3 regions of the Methylophilus sp. 3sh_L genome follow, and region 3 is predicted to be linked to each of the others. Evidence: predicted binding sites of a transcription regulator. Region 3 holds the regulator's gene; each other region holds the start of a gene.
What was found. Region 3 encodes sigma-54, which starts transcription at its own class of promoters, with help from an activator protein. Its sites were predicted from a motif close to TGGCACNNTTCCTGCT; they were not measured.

Region 1 (7,874 bases), on a different contig from region 3:
GCACCGGCAACCACTCGGGTTGCGAGGCGTAACGGGCACGGTAAGTAACCAGGTTATTGGTCACTTGTAACAACCATTCCAGGTTACTGTGCTGAGGCATTTGCAAGGCACGGCTCAATAGCACACACATGAATTGCAAGCGCTCAATCCGCCGCCCCAGCGACATAAAACGCCAGCCCAGGTCACGCGTCATCCAGTCCATGGCAAAGCCGGTCAAGGTGACAAAATGATTCACTGCCTGCTCGATATACGACATCGCATCCTGCAAGGTGGCATGCGCATCCCGGGTAATAAACTGCCGTGACAACACGTTCACGGTGCGCCAATGGTCATTGGAGATGCGTTCACGCAGGTTAAATGCCTGTTGATACAACTGCTGCACGCTGGTGGCAAGGCTACCGGACTGCTGCGAGAACACCGCCTGCACCAGCAAAGGCTCAATATCATCATCACTATACGGCTGCCATGTCGCCCACTCTTCTTCATCTTTGGGCGAGGGCAACAGGTCAAACCACTGGCAGAGCCCCTGCATGGTCGGCCACTCGCCTTCGCGCGACTCCGGCGTGTATTCGAGCAAGGCGCGCAAGGTCGCGCGCAGCATCATGGCTTTTTGCAGGTTGCGTACCGAATAACGGCCATACCAGAACATGTTTTCTGCCATGCGGCTGGAGAGCGAGCGATTTTCACGCACCAGGTCCTGGCTGGAGGTGGTTTTGCGCAACAGGCTAAAAGGCGACTGGGTAAACTCCGACAGTACCCAGGTATCTTTGCTGGTGCCGCCGCGCTGCATGGTCACCACACGGCTATCTTTACCACTGGCGACCCGTGAAAGTCCCCCTGGCATAATGGCATAGCCATTGGGTGTCGCAAAAGCATACACGCGCAAGCTCACAGCCAGCGAACCCATTTGCGTTTGATGGTGATGATGGCTGAGCACAGGGGCCTGCGAAATATCCACTTGCTCCTGGGCGATATAGTGCCCCGGCTGTGCGCGCAGTTTGGCAATCAAGGCTTCTTTTTGCGCCGCATTGAGATCCTCGCCAAAAATCGGCGAATATTGCACTTGCGGATAGGCAGGTTTAATCACCAGGTCATCCAGATGCCCAATCACATATTCCAGCGCCGCCGATTCGCCACACCACCAGGTCGCCACCGAAGGCATGCGCAACGATTCCCCCAGCAAGGACTGGCACAAGTTGGGCAAAAAGCCCAACAAAGCCCCCGACTGTAGCAGGTTCGCCCCCAGCGCATTGGCAATCAGCACATTGCCGAGGCGAGCAGCCTGGGTTAGTCCGGCGACACCTAAAAGTGACTCGGCATTCAATTCCAATGGATCGCAGTAATCATCGTCTATGCGGCGCAAAATGGCATGCACAGGCTTGAGCCCGGCGATGGTCTTGAGCCAGACCACCCCGTTACGCACGGTCAGGTCACTGCCTTGCACCAGCGGATAGCCAAGATACCCGGCTAAAAATGACTGCTCATGATAGGTTTCGTTATACGGCCCCGGGGTCAAGATCACCACCAGTGGCGGCTCCCCCTGGCTGAGCGGGGCAATGCCAGGGACCGTCTGTGCCTGATTTTGTGCCACACGATGCCCCCAATGGGCCAGGCTATCCCGCATGCTGGCAAAAAAGCCGCTCAAGCGCTCAATATTGAGGTCACGGAACATCTCTGGGAACACACTGGAAATAATCGTGCGATTTTCGAGCGCATAGCCAGCCCCGGTGGGCGACTGGGTACGGTCAGACACCACCCACCACTGCCCGTTGGGCGAACGCGCAATATCGACGGCATAGTTGTGCAAGGCAATATTGTCGTAATGCGGAATTCCAACACAAGACGGCAAAAAGCCATTATGGCCATAGATCAGTGCTGGCGGCAGTTGGCCGCTGGCAAACAGCTGCTGTTCGCCATAGATATCCAGCAACACCCGGTTGAGTAAGGTAGCCCGTTGTGCCACTGCGGCGGCGATCTCCTGCCACTCCTCCGACGGGATGATCAGTGGCAACACATCCAGATCCCATGGCCGCTGGACACCATGCGTGTCCGCATAGACGTTATAGGTCACGCCGTTATCGCGGATCTGCCGCTGCACGGCCTCTATGCGCTTACGCATAACGGCAGGCTCTTCACTTTCCAGCTGAGCCACCAGCGCCTGCCAATGCGGACGTGGCTGGCCTTGGCTATCCAACAATTCGTTGTAGCGGTCAGAGAAGTAAAGCTGGTTAAGCACCGGTTGCATGCGTAGTTAAGTGATCGTTGAGGGAGTATTTAACAAGACACTGAGTGTAACAGGATGTTCACACATTCGGCTGCCAACGCAGGTCGAGCGTAAACGGGAAACGCGGATTTGGTGGCTCTTTTACCACAGTCACTTTGCCCGGCGTATGGCCATGCGCCCAGAAACGGGCAAAGCGCCGCGCCTCGGCCTCGTTGGCATTGACCGGGAAAGTGTTGTAATTACGCCCCCCCGGATGCGAGACATGGTAAGTACATCCGCCCAGGGACTTGCCACTCCAAGTATCCACCAGGTCAAATACCAGCGGCGCCTGCACCGGGATCGTCGGGTGCAACGCCGACCAGGGGCTCCAGGCACGGAAGCGCACCCCGGCCACATACTCGCCGGCATGGCCAGTGGCTTGCAGTGGCAAAGGCCGTCCGTTACAGGTTACAACATGTCGTCCATCGGTGAGGCCGCGCACACGCAACTGCATACGCTCCACCGAAGAATCCACATAGCGTGCCGTGCCGCCGCCCGCCATCTCTTCGCCCAGCACATTCCAAGGCTCAATGGCCTGACGCAACTCCAGCTCGATGCCGTGATAGGCAACGGTGCCATAGCGCGGAAAACGGAACTCGACAAACGGCTCAAACCAGCGCTGTTCAAAGGCATAGCCAGCCTCCCGCAAGTCGGCCACCACATCGGCAATATCCTGTGCCACAAAGTGCGGCAGCATCCAGCGGTCATGCAGCTCGGTCCCCCAATGCACCAGTTTGCCGGTATAAGGCGTTTTCCAGAAGCGGGCCACTAGCGCACGTAATAACAGGCTTTGCAGCAAGCTCATGCGTGCGTGCGGCGGCATTTCAAAAGCGCGGAATTCCACCAGGCCCAAGCGGCCGGTCGGGCCATCAGGCGAATACAGTTTGTCGATGGAAAACTCGGAGCGGTGCGTGTTGCCGGTTAAATCCACCAGCAAATTGCGCAATAAGCGGTCAACCAGCCAAGGCTGCTGGCTCTCCTCGCCAGCCGGCAAGGCTTGCGCCATTTGCTGGAAGGCAATCGCCAACTCATACAAATTGTCATCGCGCGCTTCATCCACACGCGGTGCCTGGCTGGTTGGGCCAATAAAGGTGCCCGAGAACAAATAAGACAGTGCCGGATGGTTCTGCCAGTAAGTAATCAGGCTACGCAACACATCGGGGCGCCGCAACATCGGGCTATCGGCGGCAGTCTCACCCCCCAGCGTCACATGGTTGCCGCCACCGGTGCCGGTATGGCGGCCATCCAGCATGAATTTTTCTGTCCCCAGCCGGCACAACCTGGCTTCTTCATACAGCACATTAATATTGGTGACTAGCTCCTTCCAGGTCTTGGCTGGATGAATGTTGACTTCGATCACGCCGGGGTCCGGCGTCACACTGAGTAACTTGAGGCGGCTGTCACGCGGCGGCGTATAGCCCTCCAGCCACAATTTGAGTTTTAAGTCACTGGCGGTTTGCTCAATGGCACTCAACAAATCCAGATAGTCTTCAAGACGGTTTACCGGCGGCATAAACACATGCAAGCGGCCATTGCGCACTTGCACACAGAGCGCCGTGTGTACCACCTCTCGCGCCAGCGGCTGGGTGGTTTTGTGTTTGAGCCTGACTTTGGGTGTTTTCGATGTCCCCAAAGCTTCTTGGTCAGCAAACGGATCCAGCGGAAACTCTGGCTCTATGTCCGCAGGCAGTTGCCAGGGCAATGAAGACAACGGCAAGCGCAATCCCATGGGTGAATCCCCACCCAACAGATACAAATGCTCACGCCTTAACGGCCATTTGCTGGTCAACCATTCGCCAGCACTGCGGCTTTCGTCCGGCTTGATCGGCATGACATACCCCACGACCTGCCCCAAGCCTTGGTTAAGCAAGCTGGCCAACCGCTTACGTTCAGCCGCATCTTTGAGGTCAGCCTTGAGCGGGTCGACGTTGGCAGGCAATTGTTGTTCCTGTTGCGCCAAGCTCATCACATCTTCATAGGCCGGAATGACACACGCCGTAGGGAAGCCCAGCATGTCCGCCAGATGCGTTGCAAACAGTTGCGCCTGCTTTACAGCATACCCATCACCGACGCCCTCGGCAGAGAATAGGCTGGCATCACGCCAGACCGGTTTGCCATCGGGTCGCCAGTACATATTAATGGCCCAGCGAGGCAACGGTTCGCCGGGATACCATTTGCCCTGGCCATAATGCAAAAAGCCGTTGGGAGCAAAATGTGCTTTCAGGCGCAAGGCCAGGTCACCGGCCAATTGCCGTTTATGATCGCCCAGTGCCTGGGTATTCCATTGGGCGCCATCCATATCATCAATCGAGACAAAGGTCGGCTCCCCGCCTTGCGTCAGCCGCACATCTTGCTTTTTGAGCTGCGCATCTACCTTGTCTCCCAGCTTGAGAATGGCTTGCCAATCTTCCTCACTGTACGGCTTGGTCACCCGCGGATCTTCATGGATACGTGTCACGCTCATCTCATGGCTAAACGTCACCTCCGCCACATCGGTATACCCCGTCACCGGAGCGGCAGAAGAAGGCAGCGCCGTGCAAGCCAGCGGGATATGCCCCTCGCCTGCCATCAAGCCGGACGTGGGATCCAGCCCGACCCAGCCGGCGCCAGGGATAAACACCTCAGTCCAGGCATGCAGGTCGGTAAAATCCTTATCCGTCCCACTGGGGCCATCCAGCGCGGCGACATCCGCCTTAAGCTGGATCAGGTAGCCGGAGACAAAGCGGGCAGCCAGCCCCAGATTGCGCATGATTTGCACCAGCAACCAGGCGGAATCCCGGCAAGAACCGGTCAACTTAGTGAGGGTTTCTTCTGGCGTCTGTATACCCGGCTCCATGCGCACGGTATAGCCAATCGCCGCCTGTACATGCTGGTTGACCGCCACCAGAAAATCGACGATGCCCATTTCCGGTTGAATCACCTTGTTCTGCAATTCGGCCATGAGTCGCTTGAGCAGGGGCTCGACCGGATCAGGCTGCAAATAGGCAGTCAGCTCAAATGACTGCTGCGCGGTATACTGAAAAGGATAGTGCTCAGCATATTTCTCGACAAAGAAATCAAACGGATTAATCACCGTCATGTCTGCCACTAAATCGACCGTAAAATCGAGCTCGCGCACCATTTCGGGGAACACGTAGCGGGCGATATAGTTGCCGTAAGGGTCTTGCTGCCAGTTAATAAAATGCTTTTCCGGGTTCACGGTCAGCGAATACGACAAAATCGGCGTACGCGCATGGGCAGCGGGTTTGAGGCGGACTTCGTGCGGAGAAAGGTTAACCAGGCGGTCGAATTGATAGCGGGTGCGGTGATGTAAAGCGACGCGTATAGCCACTGCTGATCCTCAAGAATATTATGATTTTAAGCAGTGTGATGCAGGAAATATGCCAGCCACGCAAAATAGCCCCGCGTGGCAGCAATCTAAACAGTAAAAACGGTGACTGGATTACTTGCCGCCACCGACCAGGTTTTTCACCGCACTCACCACATCGCCTGGCATCACGACAATTTTACTATTGCTTGAGTCTGCCATTTTTTGCAGTGACTGAATGTAACGGTCACCCAGCAAAAACGTCGCTGAAGTATTATTTTCCTTGACCGCCTCCGCAATCATCTTGATCGCCTCGGCGGAGGCCTTAGCCCCCACCATTTGCGCTTCGGCATCTTTACGGGCGGCTTCCAGCCTGGCTTCTGCATTCAGGATCAAAGACTGCTTGGCGCCTTCAGCCTCTGTGACCACGGCCACGCGTTCCCGCTCGGCCGCCGCCTGGCGCTCCATGGCATCCTGCATATTGGCTGAGGGTTTGATGTCCTGAATCTCCACACTCTTTACAGTCAGACCCCAGTCCAGCGCCTCATCGGCAATCGCTTCTTTCAGCTCGGCTTTGATGCGGTCACGCGAAGTCAGCGCATGGTTTAAATCCATGCCGCCGATAATCGAGCGTAAACTGGTTTGCACCATATTGCGCATAGCCTCACGGAAGTTTTCAATGCCGTAGACCGCGCGCTCTATGTTGGTCACCTTGATAAACGCCACTGCGTTGGCCAGGATCACCGCGTTATCCCGCGTGATCACCTCTTGCTCTGGCACATCAAGAATAATATCTTTGGTCGTCACCTTGTAACTGACGGTACTAAATACCGGATTGATCACATTGAGACCAGGCTTGAGAATGCCGGCGAATTTACCAAGCCGTTCAACCACCCACTCCTCACCTTGCGGCACAATACGCACCCCTTTTACGATGGCGATCACTACCAGTACGATAACAATCAGACTGACTTCGGTCATGACGACTCCTTAATAACTAAAATGATGACGCTGGGTGGGCAGGTGCCACACGCAAGCTATTGCCTTCCACCGCAACGATGATTGCGGTTTGCTGCGCCGCAATCGCCGAGTCGGCATAAGCCACCCATTCGCGGCTACCTAACACGCCTTGGGCAAAACGGATTTTGCCTGGTTGCATGGGTGAAATGGCCTCTGTCACCACGCCTTCCCGGCCAATTTCATCGCCCTGCGCCTGGCCGATCCGCAAGTCTGGTTTACGTTTCTCCAACTTGCGCATGATGGCTAACGCCAATGCCGACAGCACGGCATAATTGACGGCTTGCAACGCCAAAGGCATCTCTAGCCAAACCAGGGTGAGTGCTGCCATCACCAATGCAGCAATGCCCAGCCATAGCAAATACAAGGTGCCTAGCAACATTTCTGAGCATAACAGCACCAGGCCCAATCCGCACCACCACCAACCTGCCTGCATAAACCGCCCCTTACCCACAATGAATGAACGACGATGAGTCTTTGAGCGCATGGTATCACTAGTTGTGTCAAAATGGGCGGATGTCTCAACTGCCCGTCCGCCTTACGCTTGCCACTGACCGCCAAGAACGGCTGGCACAAATCCGCACCTGCTTTCCGCACGCTAGCGGACCAGATCTGGATGAACGCTGGCAAGGTGGCCGTACCGCGGCATTGCAGCGGTTGGCGGCCATTGATGCCGATGCGTATCGTCAGACCCGGAATCATCTGGATGGCGCAGCCACCCGGCTTTCGCCTTACTTGCGCCACGGCTGCCTGTCCTTGCACGAGGCGGTGAACAGCATCCGCCAAAGCGCTGGTCAGCGCGGTGTCAAACTGATTGCCGAGCTTAGCTACCGCGACTACTTCAGGCAAGTCTGGTACCGTTTTGGTGAGACAATCAAACAACCCATGGAGTCACCTAAAGTGGCTCTGGGCACACAGCCCTTGCCTGACTTTATTGCGCAGGGATTCACGGGGCTGGTGTGCATGGATGAAATTGTGCGTCAGCTGCGGCAAGAGGGTTACGTACACAACCATGCCCGCATGTGGTTTGCCGCCTATGTGTTGCATTGGTTAAAAGTAGACTGGCGCCAAGCGGCAGACTGGTTTGAACAAAACCTGCTGGATGGTGACTTGGCCTCCAATCACCTTTCATGGCAATGGATAGGGGCCAGTTTTAGCCATAAACCTTATTTCTTCAACAAGGAGAATATCGTTAAATTCGGCGGTGGACACTGGTGCCAGCAATGTCCTGTGCGTTGCCCGTTTGATGCCAGCTACGAAACATTGCATCAACAATTGTTTAGCGCC
Region 2 (7,874 bases), on a different contig from region 3:
CCGGTTTGAGTACAGCAAAAGTGCTGACTGCATTTGGTCACCAGGTCACGGTGTTTGAGAAGGAGGCTGATGTCGGCGGGGTGTGGAGCGCCTCCAGACGCTACCCTAACCTGACCACCCAAAATGTGAAGTCCACCTATGCCTTTTCAGATTTCCCCTATCCCAAGCATTACCCTGAGTGGCCAAGTGGCGAGCAGGTGCAGCACTATCTGGATGCCTATACCAAGCAGTTCAATTTTGCACATTTGATTGCATTGAATACCGAAGTGAAATTAGCCCAACCGGTAGGAAAAGGCTGGCAACTCACCGTCAAGACCGAAGGCAAAGCAGAGGAAACGCGACATTTTGATTTTTTAATTGTCTGTAACGGAATTTTTTCGCAGCCCATGATCCCGGACTATCCGGGTGCAGCCGAATTTACCGCCGCAGGTAGCCGTATTTGCCACACCAGCGAGTTCAAGGAGCTTGCAGATGCCAAAGGCAAGCATGTGCTGATTGTGGGCTATGGCAAATCTTCTACCGATGTGGCACAAGCGGTTTGCCAGCAAGCGGCGAGCACTACAGTGGTGGCCAGACATTTGATCTGGAAAGTGCCAAAACGACTCATGAATGTGCTCAATTACAAATACCTGTTTTTGACGCGCATGGGTGAAGGCTTGTTTAAATATATCCGCCTTAAAGGCATAGAGCGCTTTTTGCACGGCATCGGCAAACCGATCCGTAACAGCATGCTGAATCAGGTGCAGTGGGTCATCAACCGCCAATGCCGCCTCGAAAAACTGGGCCTCAAGCCTGACCAGCCACTAGAATCGATTGCGCGCAGTACCGTCAGCCTGGTCACCGAAGGTTTCTTTGAAAGCGTGGAGGCGGGTCATATTGACGTTGCCAAACAAAACAGTATCACAGGCTTTAGCATTGAGCATGGCGTGCGTTATGCACATTTAACCGATGGCCGCCGTTTGCCAGCCGACATTGTGATTTGCGGGACAGGCTGGCATCAGCGTGTGCCTTTTTTGAACGATGACGTGATGAAACATGTGACCGATGCAGAAGGTAATTTTGTGCTGTACCGGTCGATGGCACCGGTTGGCATGCCAGGTCTGGCGTTTAATGGTTATAACTCTTCATTCTTTAGCCAGCTCAATGCCGAAGTAGGCGCTTACTGGCTGGCCGACTGGATTGGTGGAAAGATGAAGTTGCCGACCGCAGAGGCGCAACGCAGCACAATCAAAGAACGTCTGGCATGGATGGAAGCGCGTACAGAAGGCAAACACTCCAAAGGCACCAATATCATTCCGTTCTCACTGCATCATATTGACGAGCTGTTATCGGACATGCGCCTGCCGCTGGGCGTCGCGACCCGCTTCAAGCAGTGGTTTTTACCGATTGATCCGGCCGATTTTCGGTATCTGCATAAGGCCCTGCTACGGCGCCATCAACCTGATACCGCGCAGAAGATGCCGGTACAGACGAAAACTGTTTGAATGCTGTGTAAGCTCCGCCATTGATTGGCGGAGCATGTCATAAGGAGAGTCTTGATGATGACCTGTATTATGTTGGTGAACGCTGAGCGTCAACAGATGGCAACCGTGGCAGAATCCCTGGCATCGTTAGCACAAGTCACAGAAGTTTATTCGGTGAGTGGTCAATATGACCTGGTGGCCATCATACAAGTCACCGGTCCCGAGGCGCTCTCAGCACTGGTGACTCATCAACTTGCTGCCATCAGCGGCATAGTGAGAACCGAAACCATGCTGTCACTGCGCACCTACCGCAAGCAGGATCTGGATGCCATGTTTGATATCGGCACCAGTTAAAGCAGCGACGTGCAAGTCATTAGACAACCGAGGAATGCGCCTTAAAAAAATACGGCCAGTTAACCTGGCCGTTACCTCACACCCTTGTAAAACATCTCGCTGTCAAAGGCTAAGGTCAACATGCAACCGGCCTGGCGATGCACTTGCATGCACCGCCTATGAATCTGATCGATAAGAATATGATCAGGCAAATCCATTGATAGCAAACATTGTATGTGGGAGTGTTTCACGTTAATACCTAAATCAGGCGCATAAAATCAGGGTATTTTGACTAATCGCATGCGTGCCTGAATGGTGGCGCTATGCCGATTCAAAAACCGCGTACTGCGATGCAAATCATAAAAGCGCGGATTCGGAATCATGGCCGCAAGTCTAGCCGCCTGCACGGGCGCAAGTGCATAGGCGGAGGTGCGAAAATAGTGTTTGGCAGCCGCTTGCGCCCCAAATACGCCATCGCCCCATTCAATCACATTAAGGTAGATTTCGAGAATACGGCGTTTACTCATTAGCTTTTCAAGCATGAAAGTAATCACCGCTTCTTGCGCTTTGCGCCAAGGCGTGCGGTGCCCGGATAAAAACAAATTTTTAGCCAATTGCTGACTGATGGTAGAGCCGCCGGCGACGATTTTGCCCTTCTTGAGATTTTTCTCAAAAGCGGTTTCGATGCCGACCCAGTCAAAGCCTTCATGCTCAACAAACTTGCTGTCTTCGGCCGCAATCACTGCGCGTTTTAAGTGGTTGCTGATTTTAGCGTAAGGGACCCACTGCTGTTGCAGTGTTGCCCCCGGATGACTTTCTTGCATCACCTCGAGTCGCGCCTCCATAAAAGCAGTGGTTTCCGGGTTGTGGTCTACCCACCACAAAATATGCGCGAAAATCCAAACCTGATACAGCAATACCCACAGTAAAAACAGGGCAAAAAACAGTTTAATGCTTTGTTTCATGACGCAAGGAAGATTAGCGGAATGCCTGAATCACAGGGGCGGTATCAGGACGCAAGCCATGCCAGATAAAAAAGGCTTCTGCCGCCTGCTCTATCAACATGCCCAAACCATCCACCACTTTTGCACCTGCCAGACGGGCCTGTTGCATGAATGGCGTTTCGCGGCCATACATCATGTCATACGCCAGGGTATGCGCGCCAAACAGTTGCGATGAAAGGGAGAGTGGTGTGTCCGTCAAGCCAGCAGAAGTGGCATTGATCACCACATCATATGGTTCATTGAGAGGTGCATTGAGATCTGTAAAGCTTGTGACTGCCAGAGAGACGTCAAACTGCTGCGCCTCGGTTGCAAACTTCTTTAACATGGCTTGCGCCTTGTCCTGGCTGCGATTAGCGACCGTTACTTGCGCCGGGCGCTGCGCGATCAATGGCAACATCACGCCTTGTGCAGCCCCACCAGCACCGAGCAGCAATATTCTTTTTGCGGCCAAGGCTGTCTGATGGTGTTTGAGAATGTCATTGACCAGGCCGCAACCATCGGTATTGTCGCCCTGAATCTGCGCTTGGCTAAAACTGAGGGTGTTCACAGCCCCAGCCGCTTGCGCGCGTTCAGATAAAGTCTGGCTAAGGTCAAAGGCTTCAAATTTAAATGGCACCGTGACATTCGCCCCTAAATAGCCTTGCTGCTGCAATTCTTGCACTGTAGCCAGGAAACCATCTAGCGGGGCCAACACTTTATCGTAAACAATGGTCTTGCCAAATTGCTGTGCAAACGCCTGGTGAATCAATGGGGATTTGCTGTGCGCAATCGGGTGACCAATGACTGCATATTTCTCAACCGACATAAGCTGCTTGCCTAATTGGACCAGGGCAACCCTGCCTGTTTCCAGCCGTTGATCAGGGTTCGTTGCTTGGCTTCATTGGCCTCGCCTTCAAAGCCTTCAAGCATGTTATAGGCATTGGCATATCCGAGTTTTTGTGCCAGTAATGCGGCATTATGGCTGCGGCCGCCGGTGCGGCACATAAAGACGACGGTACGTGCAGGATCAACCTGCGCTTGTAACTGATCGGCGAAGTCCGGATTGGCAATCATGCCGGGATAAAATGCCCATTCCAGATGCGTCGCCATGGGCACCCGCCCTACCAACTCCAACTCGGCACGTGAGCGCACATCCACCAACACCGCATTTTGATCTTGACTGATTAGCGCATACGCCTCCTGGGGCGTCATCGCGCCGGCATACGGCAAACCATTTTGCTGAGCACGCTGAGCGGCTTGTTGCAAGATTTTCTCAACACTTTCCAAAGGACACCTTCGTTCTTTTAATAAGCTAGTCAAACCGCGAGTATACCTGTGAAAGTCACGCAAGCGCATGGAGCACCATTTTTGTGCTCAATTTGTTGTTGAGCACCTTTTTGGTGCGTATTGATTTTGCTTTTTTATGTCAGATATCTCATATCCATGCAAAATGCCTGTTTTTGGGTGGCATGCTTCCTGCTACTATTACATACTAAGATTCAATGGAATTCGTAAACCAAAAATTCCACATATCTATTTGTTTTGCTAGTTTGTGTTTTTATATTTGCTCACGTTCCGGGACATCCGCAACATGTCCCTTTTTTGCGTGCGCAAGTTGAATCATTTTAGATCTTGATCACTGAGGAGAATGTAATGTCCGTTGCAAACGTAATGAAACTGGTTGCGGAAAACGACATCAAATTTGTTGATTTCCGTTTTACCGACACCAGAGGTAAAGAGCAGCACGTGACCGTGCCAGTGTCTGCCTTCGACGAAGATAAATTTACCGAAGGTCACGCCTTTGATGGTTCTTCCATTGCTGGCTGGAAAGGCATTCAAGCCTCTGACATGCAATTGATGCCTGATGCAAGCACCGCATTCATCGATCCATTTTTTGACGAACCAACCTTGGTTCTGACCTGCGACGTAGTAGACCCTACTGATGGTAAAGGCTATGACCGTGACCCACGCTCCCTGGCAAAACGCGCTGAAGCTTACCTGAAATCCAGCGGCCTGGGTGACACTGCTTATTTTGGTCCAGAGCCAGAGTTCTTTATTTTTGATAGCGTTCAGTGGGATGCCACCATGGGTGGTAGCTTTGTGAAAATCAACTCAGAAGAGGCCGCATGGTCCTCAGGTGAAAAATTCGAGGGCGGCAACACTGGTCACCGTCCAGGCGTTAAAGGCGGCTACTTCCCAGTGCCTCCTGTCGATTCATTGCACGACATCCGCTCTGCCATGGTCATGACCTTAGAAGAACTGGGCGTGCCTGTTGAAGTGCACCACCACGAAGTGGCAACAGCAGGTCAATGTGAAATCGGTACTAAATTTGCGACCTTGGTACAGCGTGCTGACTGGACGCAAATCCTGAAATACGTAGTGACTAACACTGCACACGCTTACGGTAAAACTGCTACATTTATGCCTAAACCAATGTTTGGTGACAACGGCTCCGGGATGCACGTACACCAGTCCGTATGGAAAGATGGCAAAAACCTGTTTGCAGGTAACGGCTATGCAGGCCTGAGCGACTTCGCTCTGTACTACATCGGCGGTATCATCAAGCACGCACGTGCATTGAACGCGATTACCAACCCAGGCACCAACTCATACAAGCGCTTGGTTCCACACTACGAAGCACCAGTGAAATTGGCTTACTCCGCTAAAAACCGTTCTGCTGCGATTCGTATTCCATTTGTGCATTCAGACAAAGCACGCCGTGTTGAAGCACGCTTCCCAGACCCGATTGCTAACCCATACTTGGCTTTCTCAGCCTTGTTGATGGCTGGTCTGGATGGCGTTCAGAACAAGATTCACCCAGGTGAACCAGCGACTAAAGACTTGTACCATCTGCCACCAGAAGAAGATGCATTGATCCCAACGGTATGCTCATCTCTGGAACAAGCATTGGAGTATCTGGATAAAGACCGCGAGTTCTTAACACGCGGCGGCGTTTTCTCAGATGACTGGATTGATTCATACATTGCATTGAAAATGGAAGAAGTCACTAAACTGCGCCAAACACCACACCCAGTGGAGTTTGGTCTGTACTACTCCTGCTAATCAGAAGAGATTGCACTAAAACAGGGCAGCCCAGGCTGCCCTGTTTTTTTATGTGCGCATTTGTCCGTCAACGCTTTTAGGCAAGCAGACGTTGATACCCTCAACAATCTACTCTAAACTATTGCCATGAAAAGACTTTTTTACCTATGGCCGTTTCTGTTGGCATTCAATACTGCAAATGCAGATATTTATAAATATACCGACAGCAATGGCGTCACCACCTACACGAATATCAAGCCTGAAGGTAAAAGCAAGGCGGAACTGATTATTAGCGGACCAAAAATGGCAGAGCCCCCGCCGCCAGCCAAAGAAAAAAAATCTACGGCCAAAACCCCTTCTCCGGCCGACTTTCCCAAAGTTGACAATCAAACACAAAACCAACGCGACCAAAAGCGGAGAGAGTTGTTGATGAACGAACTTTCTCAAGAAAAACAAGCACTTGATAATGCTCGACTCCTCTATGAAGAAGCGCAGAATACGCCAGAAGTCTATAGAGGTGCCAATGGAAAAACGTTTAGGAATGTCGCCAAGTATGAAGAAAAACTGCGCGTGATTGAGGCGGAAATTCAGGCACATGAGCGCAATATCGAGCTGTTAAATAAAGAGCTCAACCTTTAAATGCACCATTTTGGGGGCTTGCTCAATCATTTTTACGCTTCTTGTAAGAATTGGCTTGGGTTTTGCTTTAAAACAGGGCGTGATTCACTCTTTTTAACAAACTCAGAACATGGTACAGAAATCTCCCAATGGCTTTAACGGTCTCGAGCACATTGCCACGGCAGTGATTTTGCTCAACAACCGGCTCGAAGTCACTTATGCGAACTCAAGTGCGGAGATTTTGTTTGCATTCAGTGCCAACCAGATTCAGGGCGCACATATTCATGACGTGTTTATTAATTGCGAAATCCTGCAAATGGCGGTGACCAACGCCATTCAAACACAAAGCCCTTATCGTGAGCATGAGTTCGCGCTGACCACCCAACGCGGCCATACCACGGCTGTTACCTGTACCGTAACGCCTATCTCAGCCTCCTTCAACCAAACGCCTGAGGACATGCTGATTCTGGAATTTGTGCAAATGGATCAGCAATTGCGTATTGCCCGTGAAGAACGCATGCTGATACAACAACAAGCTAACTCTGAGCTATTAAGAAATCTGGCGCATGAAATCCGTAACCCACTCGGTGGCTTACGTGGGGCAGCACAGTTGCTTGAGTTTGAGCTACCCCAACCTAGCCTGAAAGAATATACACAAGTGATTATCAAGGAGGCTGACAGGCTGCATAGTCTCATGGATAGGCTGCTGGCACCGCATCGTGTGCCCAAATATGAGCCTACCAATATTCATGAGGTGCTGGAGCGCGTACGCAGCCTGCTACTGGCCGAATCGCCCAACCATATCCGCGTGATCCGCGACTACGACACCAGCTTGCCTGAACTGATTGGTGATCGCGAGAAGTTGATACAAGCCGTACTCAATATTGCGCGTAATGCGGCACAGGCCATGCAACAACATCAGACTGAAGGCGCGAGTATTACCTTACGCACGCGAGCTGAACGGCAGATCACACTCGCCAGAAAACGTTACCGCGTAGGGATTCATTTAGAGATTATTGATAATGGCCCAGGGATTCCTGCCGGCATTAAAGAGCGTATTTTCTACCCACTGGTATCCGGTCGGGAAGGCGGCACAGGCTTGGGCCTCGCCTTGGCACAAACCTTTATTACACAGCACCATGGCATGATCGATTGCGACTCGCAGCCGGGTAAAACCATCTTCCATATATTGCTACCGATTGAAAGTACGCAATTAAAATCATCCGTACAATAATTCACGAGAAACAGCTATGAAGCCAATCTGGATCCTAGACGACGACAAATCCATCCGCTGGGTGTTTGAAAAAGCCCTGGCACGCACCGACTTTGATTTCAAAACATTTTCCTCCCCGGCTGAAGCCCTCAACGCTTTAAATCGTGAACAACCCCAAGTCATCGTCAGTGACATCCGCATGCCCAATGGCTCGGGCCTGGA
Region 3 (7,874 bases):
GATTGGCTTTGCATTGGCTTACTGGGTGTTGCATGATGACGACAGTGAGAATGTTCGTCAGCGGCTGCGCCAAGTCACCGCTGAAAATATTGAATTACAGAAAAAACTCATCGCCTCCCAGCGTGAGCTGCAGGTCGAGTTAGCCACGAGTAATAACCTAGCCAAGACGCTGACGGCGCAACAAGATGAAAATATCAAGCTCAAAGAAGAGTTGGTGTTTTACAAGAACATGACCAAGCACTGAAGTTGAGGGCGCAGAGATGAAGCGTGTGCTAGCGTGAGCGGGATTGCCATTTAAGTAAATTTGGAACAGGAAGTCGCATGTTTTTCAAGAAAAGTGTTCAAATCGATAGTCACATTGATACCCTGATTGGCCATGAAACGCAGTTAAATGGCAATATGCAGTTTGCCGGTGGCTTAAGAGTAGATGGCTTGATTGTCGGTAATGTGATTGAAAAGCAAGCGCATCCAAGCACGCTGATTATTAGTGAAAATGGGGCCGTGACTGGCGCCGTTGAAGCCTCTAAAATTGTATTAAACGGAATGATACGCGGGCCTGTGCGATCTTCTGTTTTTATTGAGCTGCAAAGCAAAGCGCGTATTATCGGTGACCTGTATTACAAGTCGCTCGAAATGCATACAGGCGCTGTGATTGAAGGAAAACTGATCTACTTGGGCGAGCAGGCCGAAGCCAGCCCCACAGAAACATCAACGACAGAAGCCAGCTAAGCGCGGCCACTTGAAATCCGGCGGATTACCGCCATATATTGATTACGAATTTTACAGGAGTCTATGATGACCACAGAAGCCACCCTTGAAATGCCTAGCCCTTTGGTGTTTACCGACAATGCTGCTAAAAAGGTTAAAGAGCTGATTGATGAAGAAGGTACGCCAGATTTAAAACTACGCGTGTTTGTGAGCGGTGGTGGTTGCTCAGGCTTTCAGTACGGGTTTACTTTTGAAGAGCAGGTGAATGATGACGATACGCAGGTCGATAAAGACGGCGTGACCTTGCTGATTGACCCGATGAGCCTGCAATATCTGATGGGCGCCGAAATCGACTATACCGATAGCCTGCAAGGCTCCCAGTTCGTGATTCGTAACCCAAATGCGACGACCACTTGCGGCTGTGGCAGCTCGTTCTCGGTTTAAAGTTTAATCAAGCGTTTCAAAATAAAAAAACGCCAGACTTGTCTGGCGTTTTTTTACGGCTGTCTCATGGGGTTAGCGCTGATGCAGTGGCACAAACTCTCTTCTTTCTGAACCGACATAAAGCTGGCGCGGACGGCCAATCTTCTGGTCAGGGTCTGCATTCATTTCACACCATTGTGAAATCCAGCCTGCAGTGCGCGCCAGGGCAAAAATGGCCGTAAACATCGAGTTAGGAATCCCCATGGCGCGCATGACGATGCCGCTGTAGAAGTCCACATTTGGATACAATTTGCGGGAAACGAAGTATTCGTCCTCAAGCGCAATTTTTTCCAGTTCCATTGCCAGTTTGAACATTGGGTCATCGTGCAGGCCCAGCTCATTGAGTACTTCGTGGCAGGTTTTGCGCATGATGGAGGCGCGTGGGTCCATATTGCGGTAAACGCGGTGGCCAAAGCCCATCAGGCGGAAGCTGTCGGTTTTGTCTTTGGCGCGTTTGATGAATTCACCAATGCGGCTGACGTCGCCGATTTCTTCCAGCATGTTGAGGGTGGCTTCGTTAGCGCCCCCGTGTGAGGGACCCCATAGTGAGGCGATGCCGGCCGCGATACAGGCAAAAGGATTGGCGCCACTGGAGCCGACCAGGCGGACAGTAGAGGTGGAAGCATTTTGCTCGTGATCTGCATGCAGAATCAGGATACGTTCAAATGCGCGGGCCAGAATCGGGTTGGGGACATATTCTTCACATGGCGTGGCGAACATCATGTGCATGAAGTTCTCTGCATAGCCCAATTTATTTTTGGGATACATAAATGGTTGGCCGATATTGTATTTGTAGCTCCATGCGGCAATCGTAGGGACTTTGGCCAGCAGTCGCATGGCTGCGACTTTGCGTGATTCCGGGTCGGACACATTGTTGTTGTCTGGATAGAAGGCGGCCATGGCGCCGACCACTGCGATCATGACCGCCATCGGGTGCGCATCGCGGCGGAAACCTCGGAATACATTGCTCATCTGGTCGTGCAACATGGTGTGCTCGCTGATGGTGCTAACGAATTCTTCACGTTGCTTGTGGTCAGGCAGTTCCCCATGCAGCAACAGATGCGAGACCTCAAGGAAGTCGCAATTTTCCGCCAGTTGTTCAATCGGATAGCCACGGTAGTAAAGCAATCCTTTTTCACCATCAATAAAGGTGATGCCAGAATTGCACGACGCGGTAGACATGAAGCCAGGATCAAACGTGAAATAACCATGTTTGCCCAGGCTGCGGATATCAATCACATCGGTGCCCAGTGAGCCTTTTAATACCGGTAGCTCAATTGCGCTACTATCGTTGTCAAATGTAATGGTCGCCTTGGTAGCCATAACGTACTCAGTCTTTAATCAAGTTGGTTAAATTATACGCAATCGTATTGTTTTATCACTGCTTGTGCGGTGACTGTCGCGGAAAAGTTAAAAAAACAATCAAAAGCCTGCACCAGATATAATCAAGTCATTGGTGCGTTTGCACTGCTTTTGGGAATCCTTTAGTTGGGGTAAATCGCACCTAGAATACGCGGACCTGCTGCGCCGGTGACCGCTGCCAAGTTGCCGGGCAAATGGTCTACACAGCGCTGAGCCAACCAGGCAAAAGCCACTGCCTCTACCCAATCTACGCCAACGCCCAATTGATCCGTCAGTTGCACCTGCATCTCAGAGAGTGCCTGCAGTCTATCGATCAAGGCCAGATTATGCGCCCCCCCGCCACAGACATAGATTTCTTGAACCCCTGGGCAGAAGCGCGTCAGGGCTTCTGTGATACTGATTGCCGTTAACTCAAGCAAAGTACGCGCCACATTTTGTGCGCTGTCAGCATGCTGAGCCAGCGCCTGCATTAACCAGTTGTCGTTAAACAGGTCGCGACCAGTACTTTTGGGGGTGGCAAGCGCAAAGTAAGGATCGGCTATCAGCGTATTTAGCAACGCTTGATTCACCTTTCCGCTGGCCGCCCAGCGTCCACCGGCATCATAAGGTTGGCCTGTGTGTTGGCGCGTCCAGGCATCCATGAGCAGGTTGCCGGGGCCTGAATCAAAACCGGTCACTGGCCCGTTGGCTGGCAGGTCGCTCAGGTTGGCAATGCCACCGATATTGATCACGACGCGATGCGTGTTTGCACTCGCAAAAACAGCTTGATGAAACGCGGGGACTAACGGTGCGCCTTGCCCCCCGGCCGCAATATCCCGGCTTCTGAAGTCGCCAATGACCGTGATACCTGTCAATTCGGCCAGCCGGGCAAGGTTGCCCAGTTGTATGGTGTATGCCATGCCATTAGCCAGGGTTGGACAGTGCCGGATGGTCTGACCATGGCAACCGATGGCGGTTACGGCATCGGCAGGCGTACCGGCGAGTGTGAGTAGCTGATTGACAGCTTGCGCATAAAGCTCGGCAAGCTGGTTGGCAACCACGGCAGCGGCATGGAGCTCGTTTTGGGCGGGCGTGTGCAAGGCTAGCAGTTGTTGTTTCAGTTCCTCAGGGTAGGGCAGGAAGTAACAGGCCGTTTGCGACACTTGCTCGCCTGTGTATGAGGTCAGCACGGCATCCACGCCATCCAGGCTGGTGCCAGACATGAGACCAATAAATAACCGTGGCTGGGAGCGATCCGCTGAAAGTTGCATGGGCACCATTTTAACACTGCTCCAGCCATGCTTACAGAAATGCATGGGATTACGTTAAAATAGCTGTTTTACTTAATTTGAGACGATGCCGGGGCTGTGCATCGTTTTTATTTTTCACGGATACCTAGCATGACGGATACCAAGCAACCCTCATCTGATACCCAGGCCTTGAGCCCGGAAATTGCAAAAGCGCTGGCGATTATCAAGCGCGGCGCAGATGAGTTATTGATCGAGCAAGAGCTGGTTGAAAAACTTAAAACGGGCAAGCCGCTGCGTGTTAAAGCCGGGTTTGATCCCACCGCGCCAGACTTGCATTTGGGCCACACTGTGCTGATTAATAAACTGCGTCAATTGCAGGACTTGGGTCATCAGATTTTATTCCTGATTGGTGACTTTACCGGCATGATTGGTGACCCGACTGGCAAAAGTGCTACGCGCCCGCCGCTTACCGTGGAGCAGGTTAAAGCTAACGCCGATACCTATGCGGCACAAGTCTTCAAAATCCTTGATCCTGCTAAAACCGAGATCGTTTTTAACTCCAAATGGTTAAGTGAGCTCGGTGCGGCTGGCATGATCAAGTTGGCTGCCAGCCATACTGTGGCCCGCATGCTGGAGCGCGATGACTTCTCCAAGCGCTTTAAAGGCAATCAACCGATCGCGATACACGAATTTTTATACCCGCTGTTGCAAGGGTATGACTCAGTGGCACTGCAAGCCGATCTTGAGCTTGGCGGCACTGACCAGAAATTTAACCTGCTCATGGGGCGAGAGTTGCAAAAGCAGGCGGGTCAGGCGCAGCAATGTGTATTGATGATGCCGCTGCTGGAAGGCCTGGATGGCGTGAATAAAATGTCCAAATCACTGGGTAACTATATTGGGATCAGTGAAGCGCCAGAGACTATTTTTGCCAAGATTATGTCAATTTCAGATGAACTGATGTGGCGGTACATTGATTTGCTGTCTTTTGCGACACTGGAAACCATCGCCGAGTGGAAAGCACAAGTCGCAGCTGGTGAAAATCCCCGCAATATCAAAGTCGGCTTTGCACAGGAAATTGTGGCGCGTTTTCATGGCCAAGCTGCCGCAGAAAAAGCGTTGCAAGACTTTCAAACCCGAGCCAAAGGCGGCATCCCAGACGAGGTGCCTGAAGTGTCAGTGACCATTGAAGGCGAAAGCATAGGCATTAGCCAATTGCTCAAGCAGGCAGGCCTGGTCGAAAGTACTAGCGAAGCGATGCGAGCCATACAGCAGGGCGGTGTCAAGCTAGACAGCGTCAAGGTCGACGATAAAAATCTACCCTTGGCAAAAGGGATCACGGTGGTTGCGCAGGTTGGTAAACGCAAATTTGCCAAGATTACGATCAGGTAATAGGGATTGATAAGTTTGTCCCGACAAGCAAAAAGGCCGCGAATGCGGCCTTTTGTTTTAAAGCGATTTGCGCAAATTTGCGGGCGGAATATTCAGTGACTCACGGTATTTGGCAATCGTCCGGCGGGCAACGACGATGCCTTGCTGGGCGAGTGTGTCGGTGATCTGATTGTCCGACAACGGCTTTTTCGGGTTTTCTTCAGCCACCATTTGCTTGATCAATGCGCGGATGGCCGTGGCAGAACATGAACCGCCTGCATCGGTGGCAACCGAGCTGCCAAAGAAGTATTTGAGTTCATAGACGCCCCGCGGTGTGAGCATGTACTTATGCGTGGTGACACGTGAAACGGTGCTTTCATGTAAATCGAGCTCTTCGGCGATTTCACGCAGCACCAGTGGCCGCATGGCAATTTCCCCGTGCTCAAAGAAGTTGCGCTGGCGGTCCACAATGGCTTGCGACACGCGCAGAATGGTCGAGAACCGTTGCTGGATGTTTTTAATCATCCATTTGGCTTCTTGCATCTGGCTTTGCAAGTATTGGCCTGAGCTCTCGCGGTTGCGCTTGAGGATGTCTGCGTACATCTGGTTGATGCGTAGCTTGGGAATCACTCCATCGTTTAAGGAGGCGACCCAGATGCCTTTGATTTTTTTCACCACCACATCGTGCTGGATAAAGTGATCGTGACTAAAGTTGGAAAACTCGCTGCCGGGTCTGGGGTTTTGTTGGCGGATCAGTTGTTGTGCGGCTTTGAGTGCGGCTTCGTCACAAGCCAGCACTTTTCGCAGTTTGACAAAGTCTTTGTTGGCTAGCAGCGCCAAATGGTCTTTGGCGATTGCAATCGCCGTTTGCAGATATGGCGTCTCTGCGGGCAAGTGCATCAGTTGCAACAGCAGGCATTCACGTAAATCACGTGCACCAACGCCCAGGGGGTCCAGGTTCTGGATCAGCTTGAGCGCGGTTTCCAGTTCTAGCAGCTCTACTTCAAGTTCAAGAGGCAGGTGCTCAACGATCTCCTGTAAATCCTGTTCGAGATAGCCATCGTCATTAATGCTGTCCAGCAATAACTTGACCAGGCTCATGTCCCGCTGCGACAAGTGTGCCAGCTGGATCTGGTCTATTAAATGCTCACGCAAGCTGATGCTGGTGGTTTCCTGCCGGGAAAAGTCGCTGTCTTCATCTTCTTGATGATTGCGGCCGGCCTCATCCCAGTTGCTGGTACTGCCAAACTCCTCATAATCATCTTCAAATTCTGGCGGGGTGAATTCCTCGCTTAAGTTAGGCAGATCGCTCTCGCTCCCGCCAAGGTCGTCATGCAGCTCTTCGCGCAAGCTTTCCGCGGGTGCTGTGATTTCATGCTGCGTGGCCATGTCAAACGAGCTGGCATCTGTCAGCTCTGGCTCGGGGCTGGCCGCTGGCGCTGAACCCTCTTCAAACTCGCCGTCTTCTCCGTCAGACATTTCTAACAAAGGGTTTTCTTGCAGGATGGTTTCCAGCTCCTGGTTCAGCTCCAGCGTGGACAGTTGCAGCAAACGGATAGACTGCTGCAACTGCGGAGTCAGCGCCAGGTTTTGCGAAATACGTAATTGCAGGTTCTGTTTCATGACGGATTACAGCCTAAAATTCTTGCCCAGATAGACTTCACGTACACCCTCGTTCTGAATGATTTCATCAGGGGTCCCTGCCGCAAACACAGCGCCTTCGTTGACGATGTATGCGCGATCACAGATGTCCAACGTCTCGCGGACATTGTGGTCTGTAATTAAAATACCAATATTTTGGCTGCTCAGGTAGCGGATGATTTTCTGGATTTCAATCACGGCAATCGGGTCAATCCCGGCGAACGGTTCATCAAGCAAAATAAATTTAGGGTCAGTAGCGAGGCAGCGTGCAATTTCAACGCGCCGACGCTCCCCCCCTGATAAGCTGACTGCCTGGCTATTGCGGATGTGCTGGATATGTAATTGATCCAGCAACGACTCCAACTTGGCCTCACGCTCCTCTTCTGTGTAGGGGCGCGTCTCCAGAATGGAGAGGATGTTGTCGGTCACGCTGAGCTTGCGGAAAATCGAGGCTTCCTGTGGCAGGTAAGCGAGGCCCATACGCGCACGTTCATGCATGGGCGCGCGGCTAACATCGGTGCCATTGAGGGTGATGTTGCCCTCATCCAGCGCGACCAGGCCGACAATCATGTAAAAGCTGGTGGTCTTGCCCGCACCATTGGGGCCAAGCAGGCCAATCACTTCGCCGCTACGTAACTCAAGCGTCGTATTTTTGACGACGGTACGGCCCAGGTAGGTTTTTTTCAGGTGGTTGACCTGCAAATGGTTTTGCTCTGCTAACGCCATGGTTTCCATCTTTAAGCTTACTCTTTACCTTGTTCGCTGGTGCTTTCAGCGGGTGCAGGTTCCACCTTGAGTTGCAGTGAGCGATTCATGCGCAACCCTTGCTGCGAGGTGGGTTTGTTGTCAATCACTGGTGGCGTGGTTTTGTTTTTAGGCTGGATCGTGGCCTTAACGCGGCTACCGGCTGTACCGTTCGGGTTGGCTTTAGTGCCGCCAATGACCTCCGCATACTCGGCATTGGCGTCATAGCTGATGTAGTCGCCATTCACAATGTCTTCGCCGCGTTTAACCCAGGCATTGGTATACAGTTGTACCTTATCCATGCGGGCATTGTATTCAATGCGTTGACCACTGCCTTGC

Region 1: the regulator sigma-54 is predicted to act here: its motif matches at 5,634-5,649, upstream of ACIDF8_RS09320 (DUF2126 domain-containing protein).
Region 2: the regulator sigma-54 is predicted to act here: its motif matches at 6,512-6,527, upstream of glnL (nitrogen regulation protein NR(II)).

Annotation. Positions count from the first base shown of each region.
Region 1 covers NZ_JBKOUF010000003.1:327,403-335,276, reverse strand. The annotation lists gene ACIDF8_RS09325 (circularly permuted type 2 ATP-grasp protein) at 1-2,245, opposite strand, end outside; gene ACIDF8_RS09320 (DUF2126 domain-containing protein) at 2,304-5,594, opposite strand; gene ACIDF8_RS09315 (SPFH domain-containing protein) at 5,706-6,551, opposite strand; gene ACIDF8_RS09310 (NfeD family protein) at 6,568-7,023, opposite strand; gene ACIDF8_RS09305 (FAD-binding domain-containing protein) at 7,104-7,874, shown strand, end outside.
Region 2 covers NZ_JBKOUF010000003.1:47,109-54,982, forward strand. The annotation lists gene ACIDF8_RS07965 (flavin-containing monooxygenase) at 1-1,484, shown strand, start outside; gene ACIDF8_RS07970 (Lrp/AsnC family transcriptional regulator) at 1,539-1,817, shown strand; gene mtgA (monofunctional biosynthetic peptidoglycan transglycosylase) at 2,075-2,761, opposite strand; gene aroE (shikimate dehydrogenase) at 2,775-3,605, opposite strand; gene ACIDF8_RS07985 (rhodanese-like domain-containing protein) at 3,617-4,066, opposite strand; gene glnA (type I glutamate--ammonia ligase) at 4,433-5,842, shown strand; gene ACIDF8_RS07995 (DUF4124 domain-containing protein) at 5,969-6,460, shown strand; gene glnL (nitrogen regulation protein NR(II)) at 6,570-7,673, shown strand; gene ntrC (nitrogen regulation protein NR(I)) at 7,690-7,874, shown strand, end outside.
Region 3 covers NZ_JBKOUF010000007.1:92,197-100,070, reverse strand. The annotation lists gene ACIDF8_RS12695 (hypothetical protein) at 1-244, shown strand, start outside; gene ACIDF8_RS12690 (bactofilin family protein) at 322-729, shown strand; gene erpA (iron-sulfur cluster insertion protein ErpA) at 796-1,152, shown strand; gene gltA (citrate synthase) at 1,225-2,514, opposite strand; gene ACIDF8_RS12675 (anhydro-N-acetylmuramic acid kinase) at 2,676-3,803, opposite strand; gene tyrS (tyrosine--tRNA ligase) at 3,933-5,171, shown strand; gene ACIDF8_RS12665 (RNA polymerase factor sigma-54) at 5,229-6,773, opposite strand; gene lptB (LPS export ABC transporter ATP-binding protein) at 6,780-7,517, opposite strand; gene lptA (lipopolysaccharide transport periplasmic protein LptA) at 7,535-7,874, opposite strand, start outside.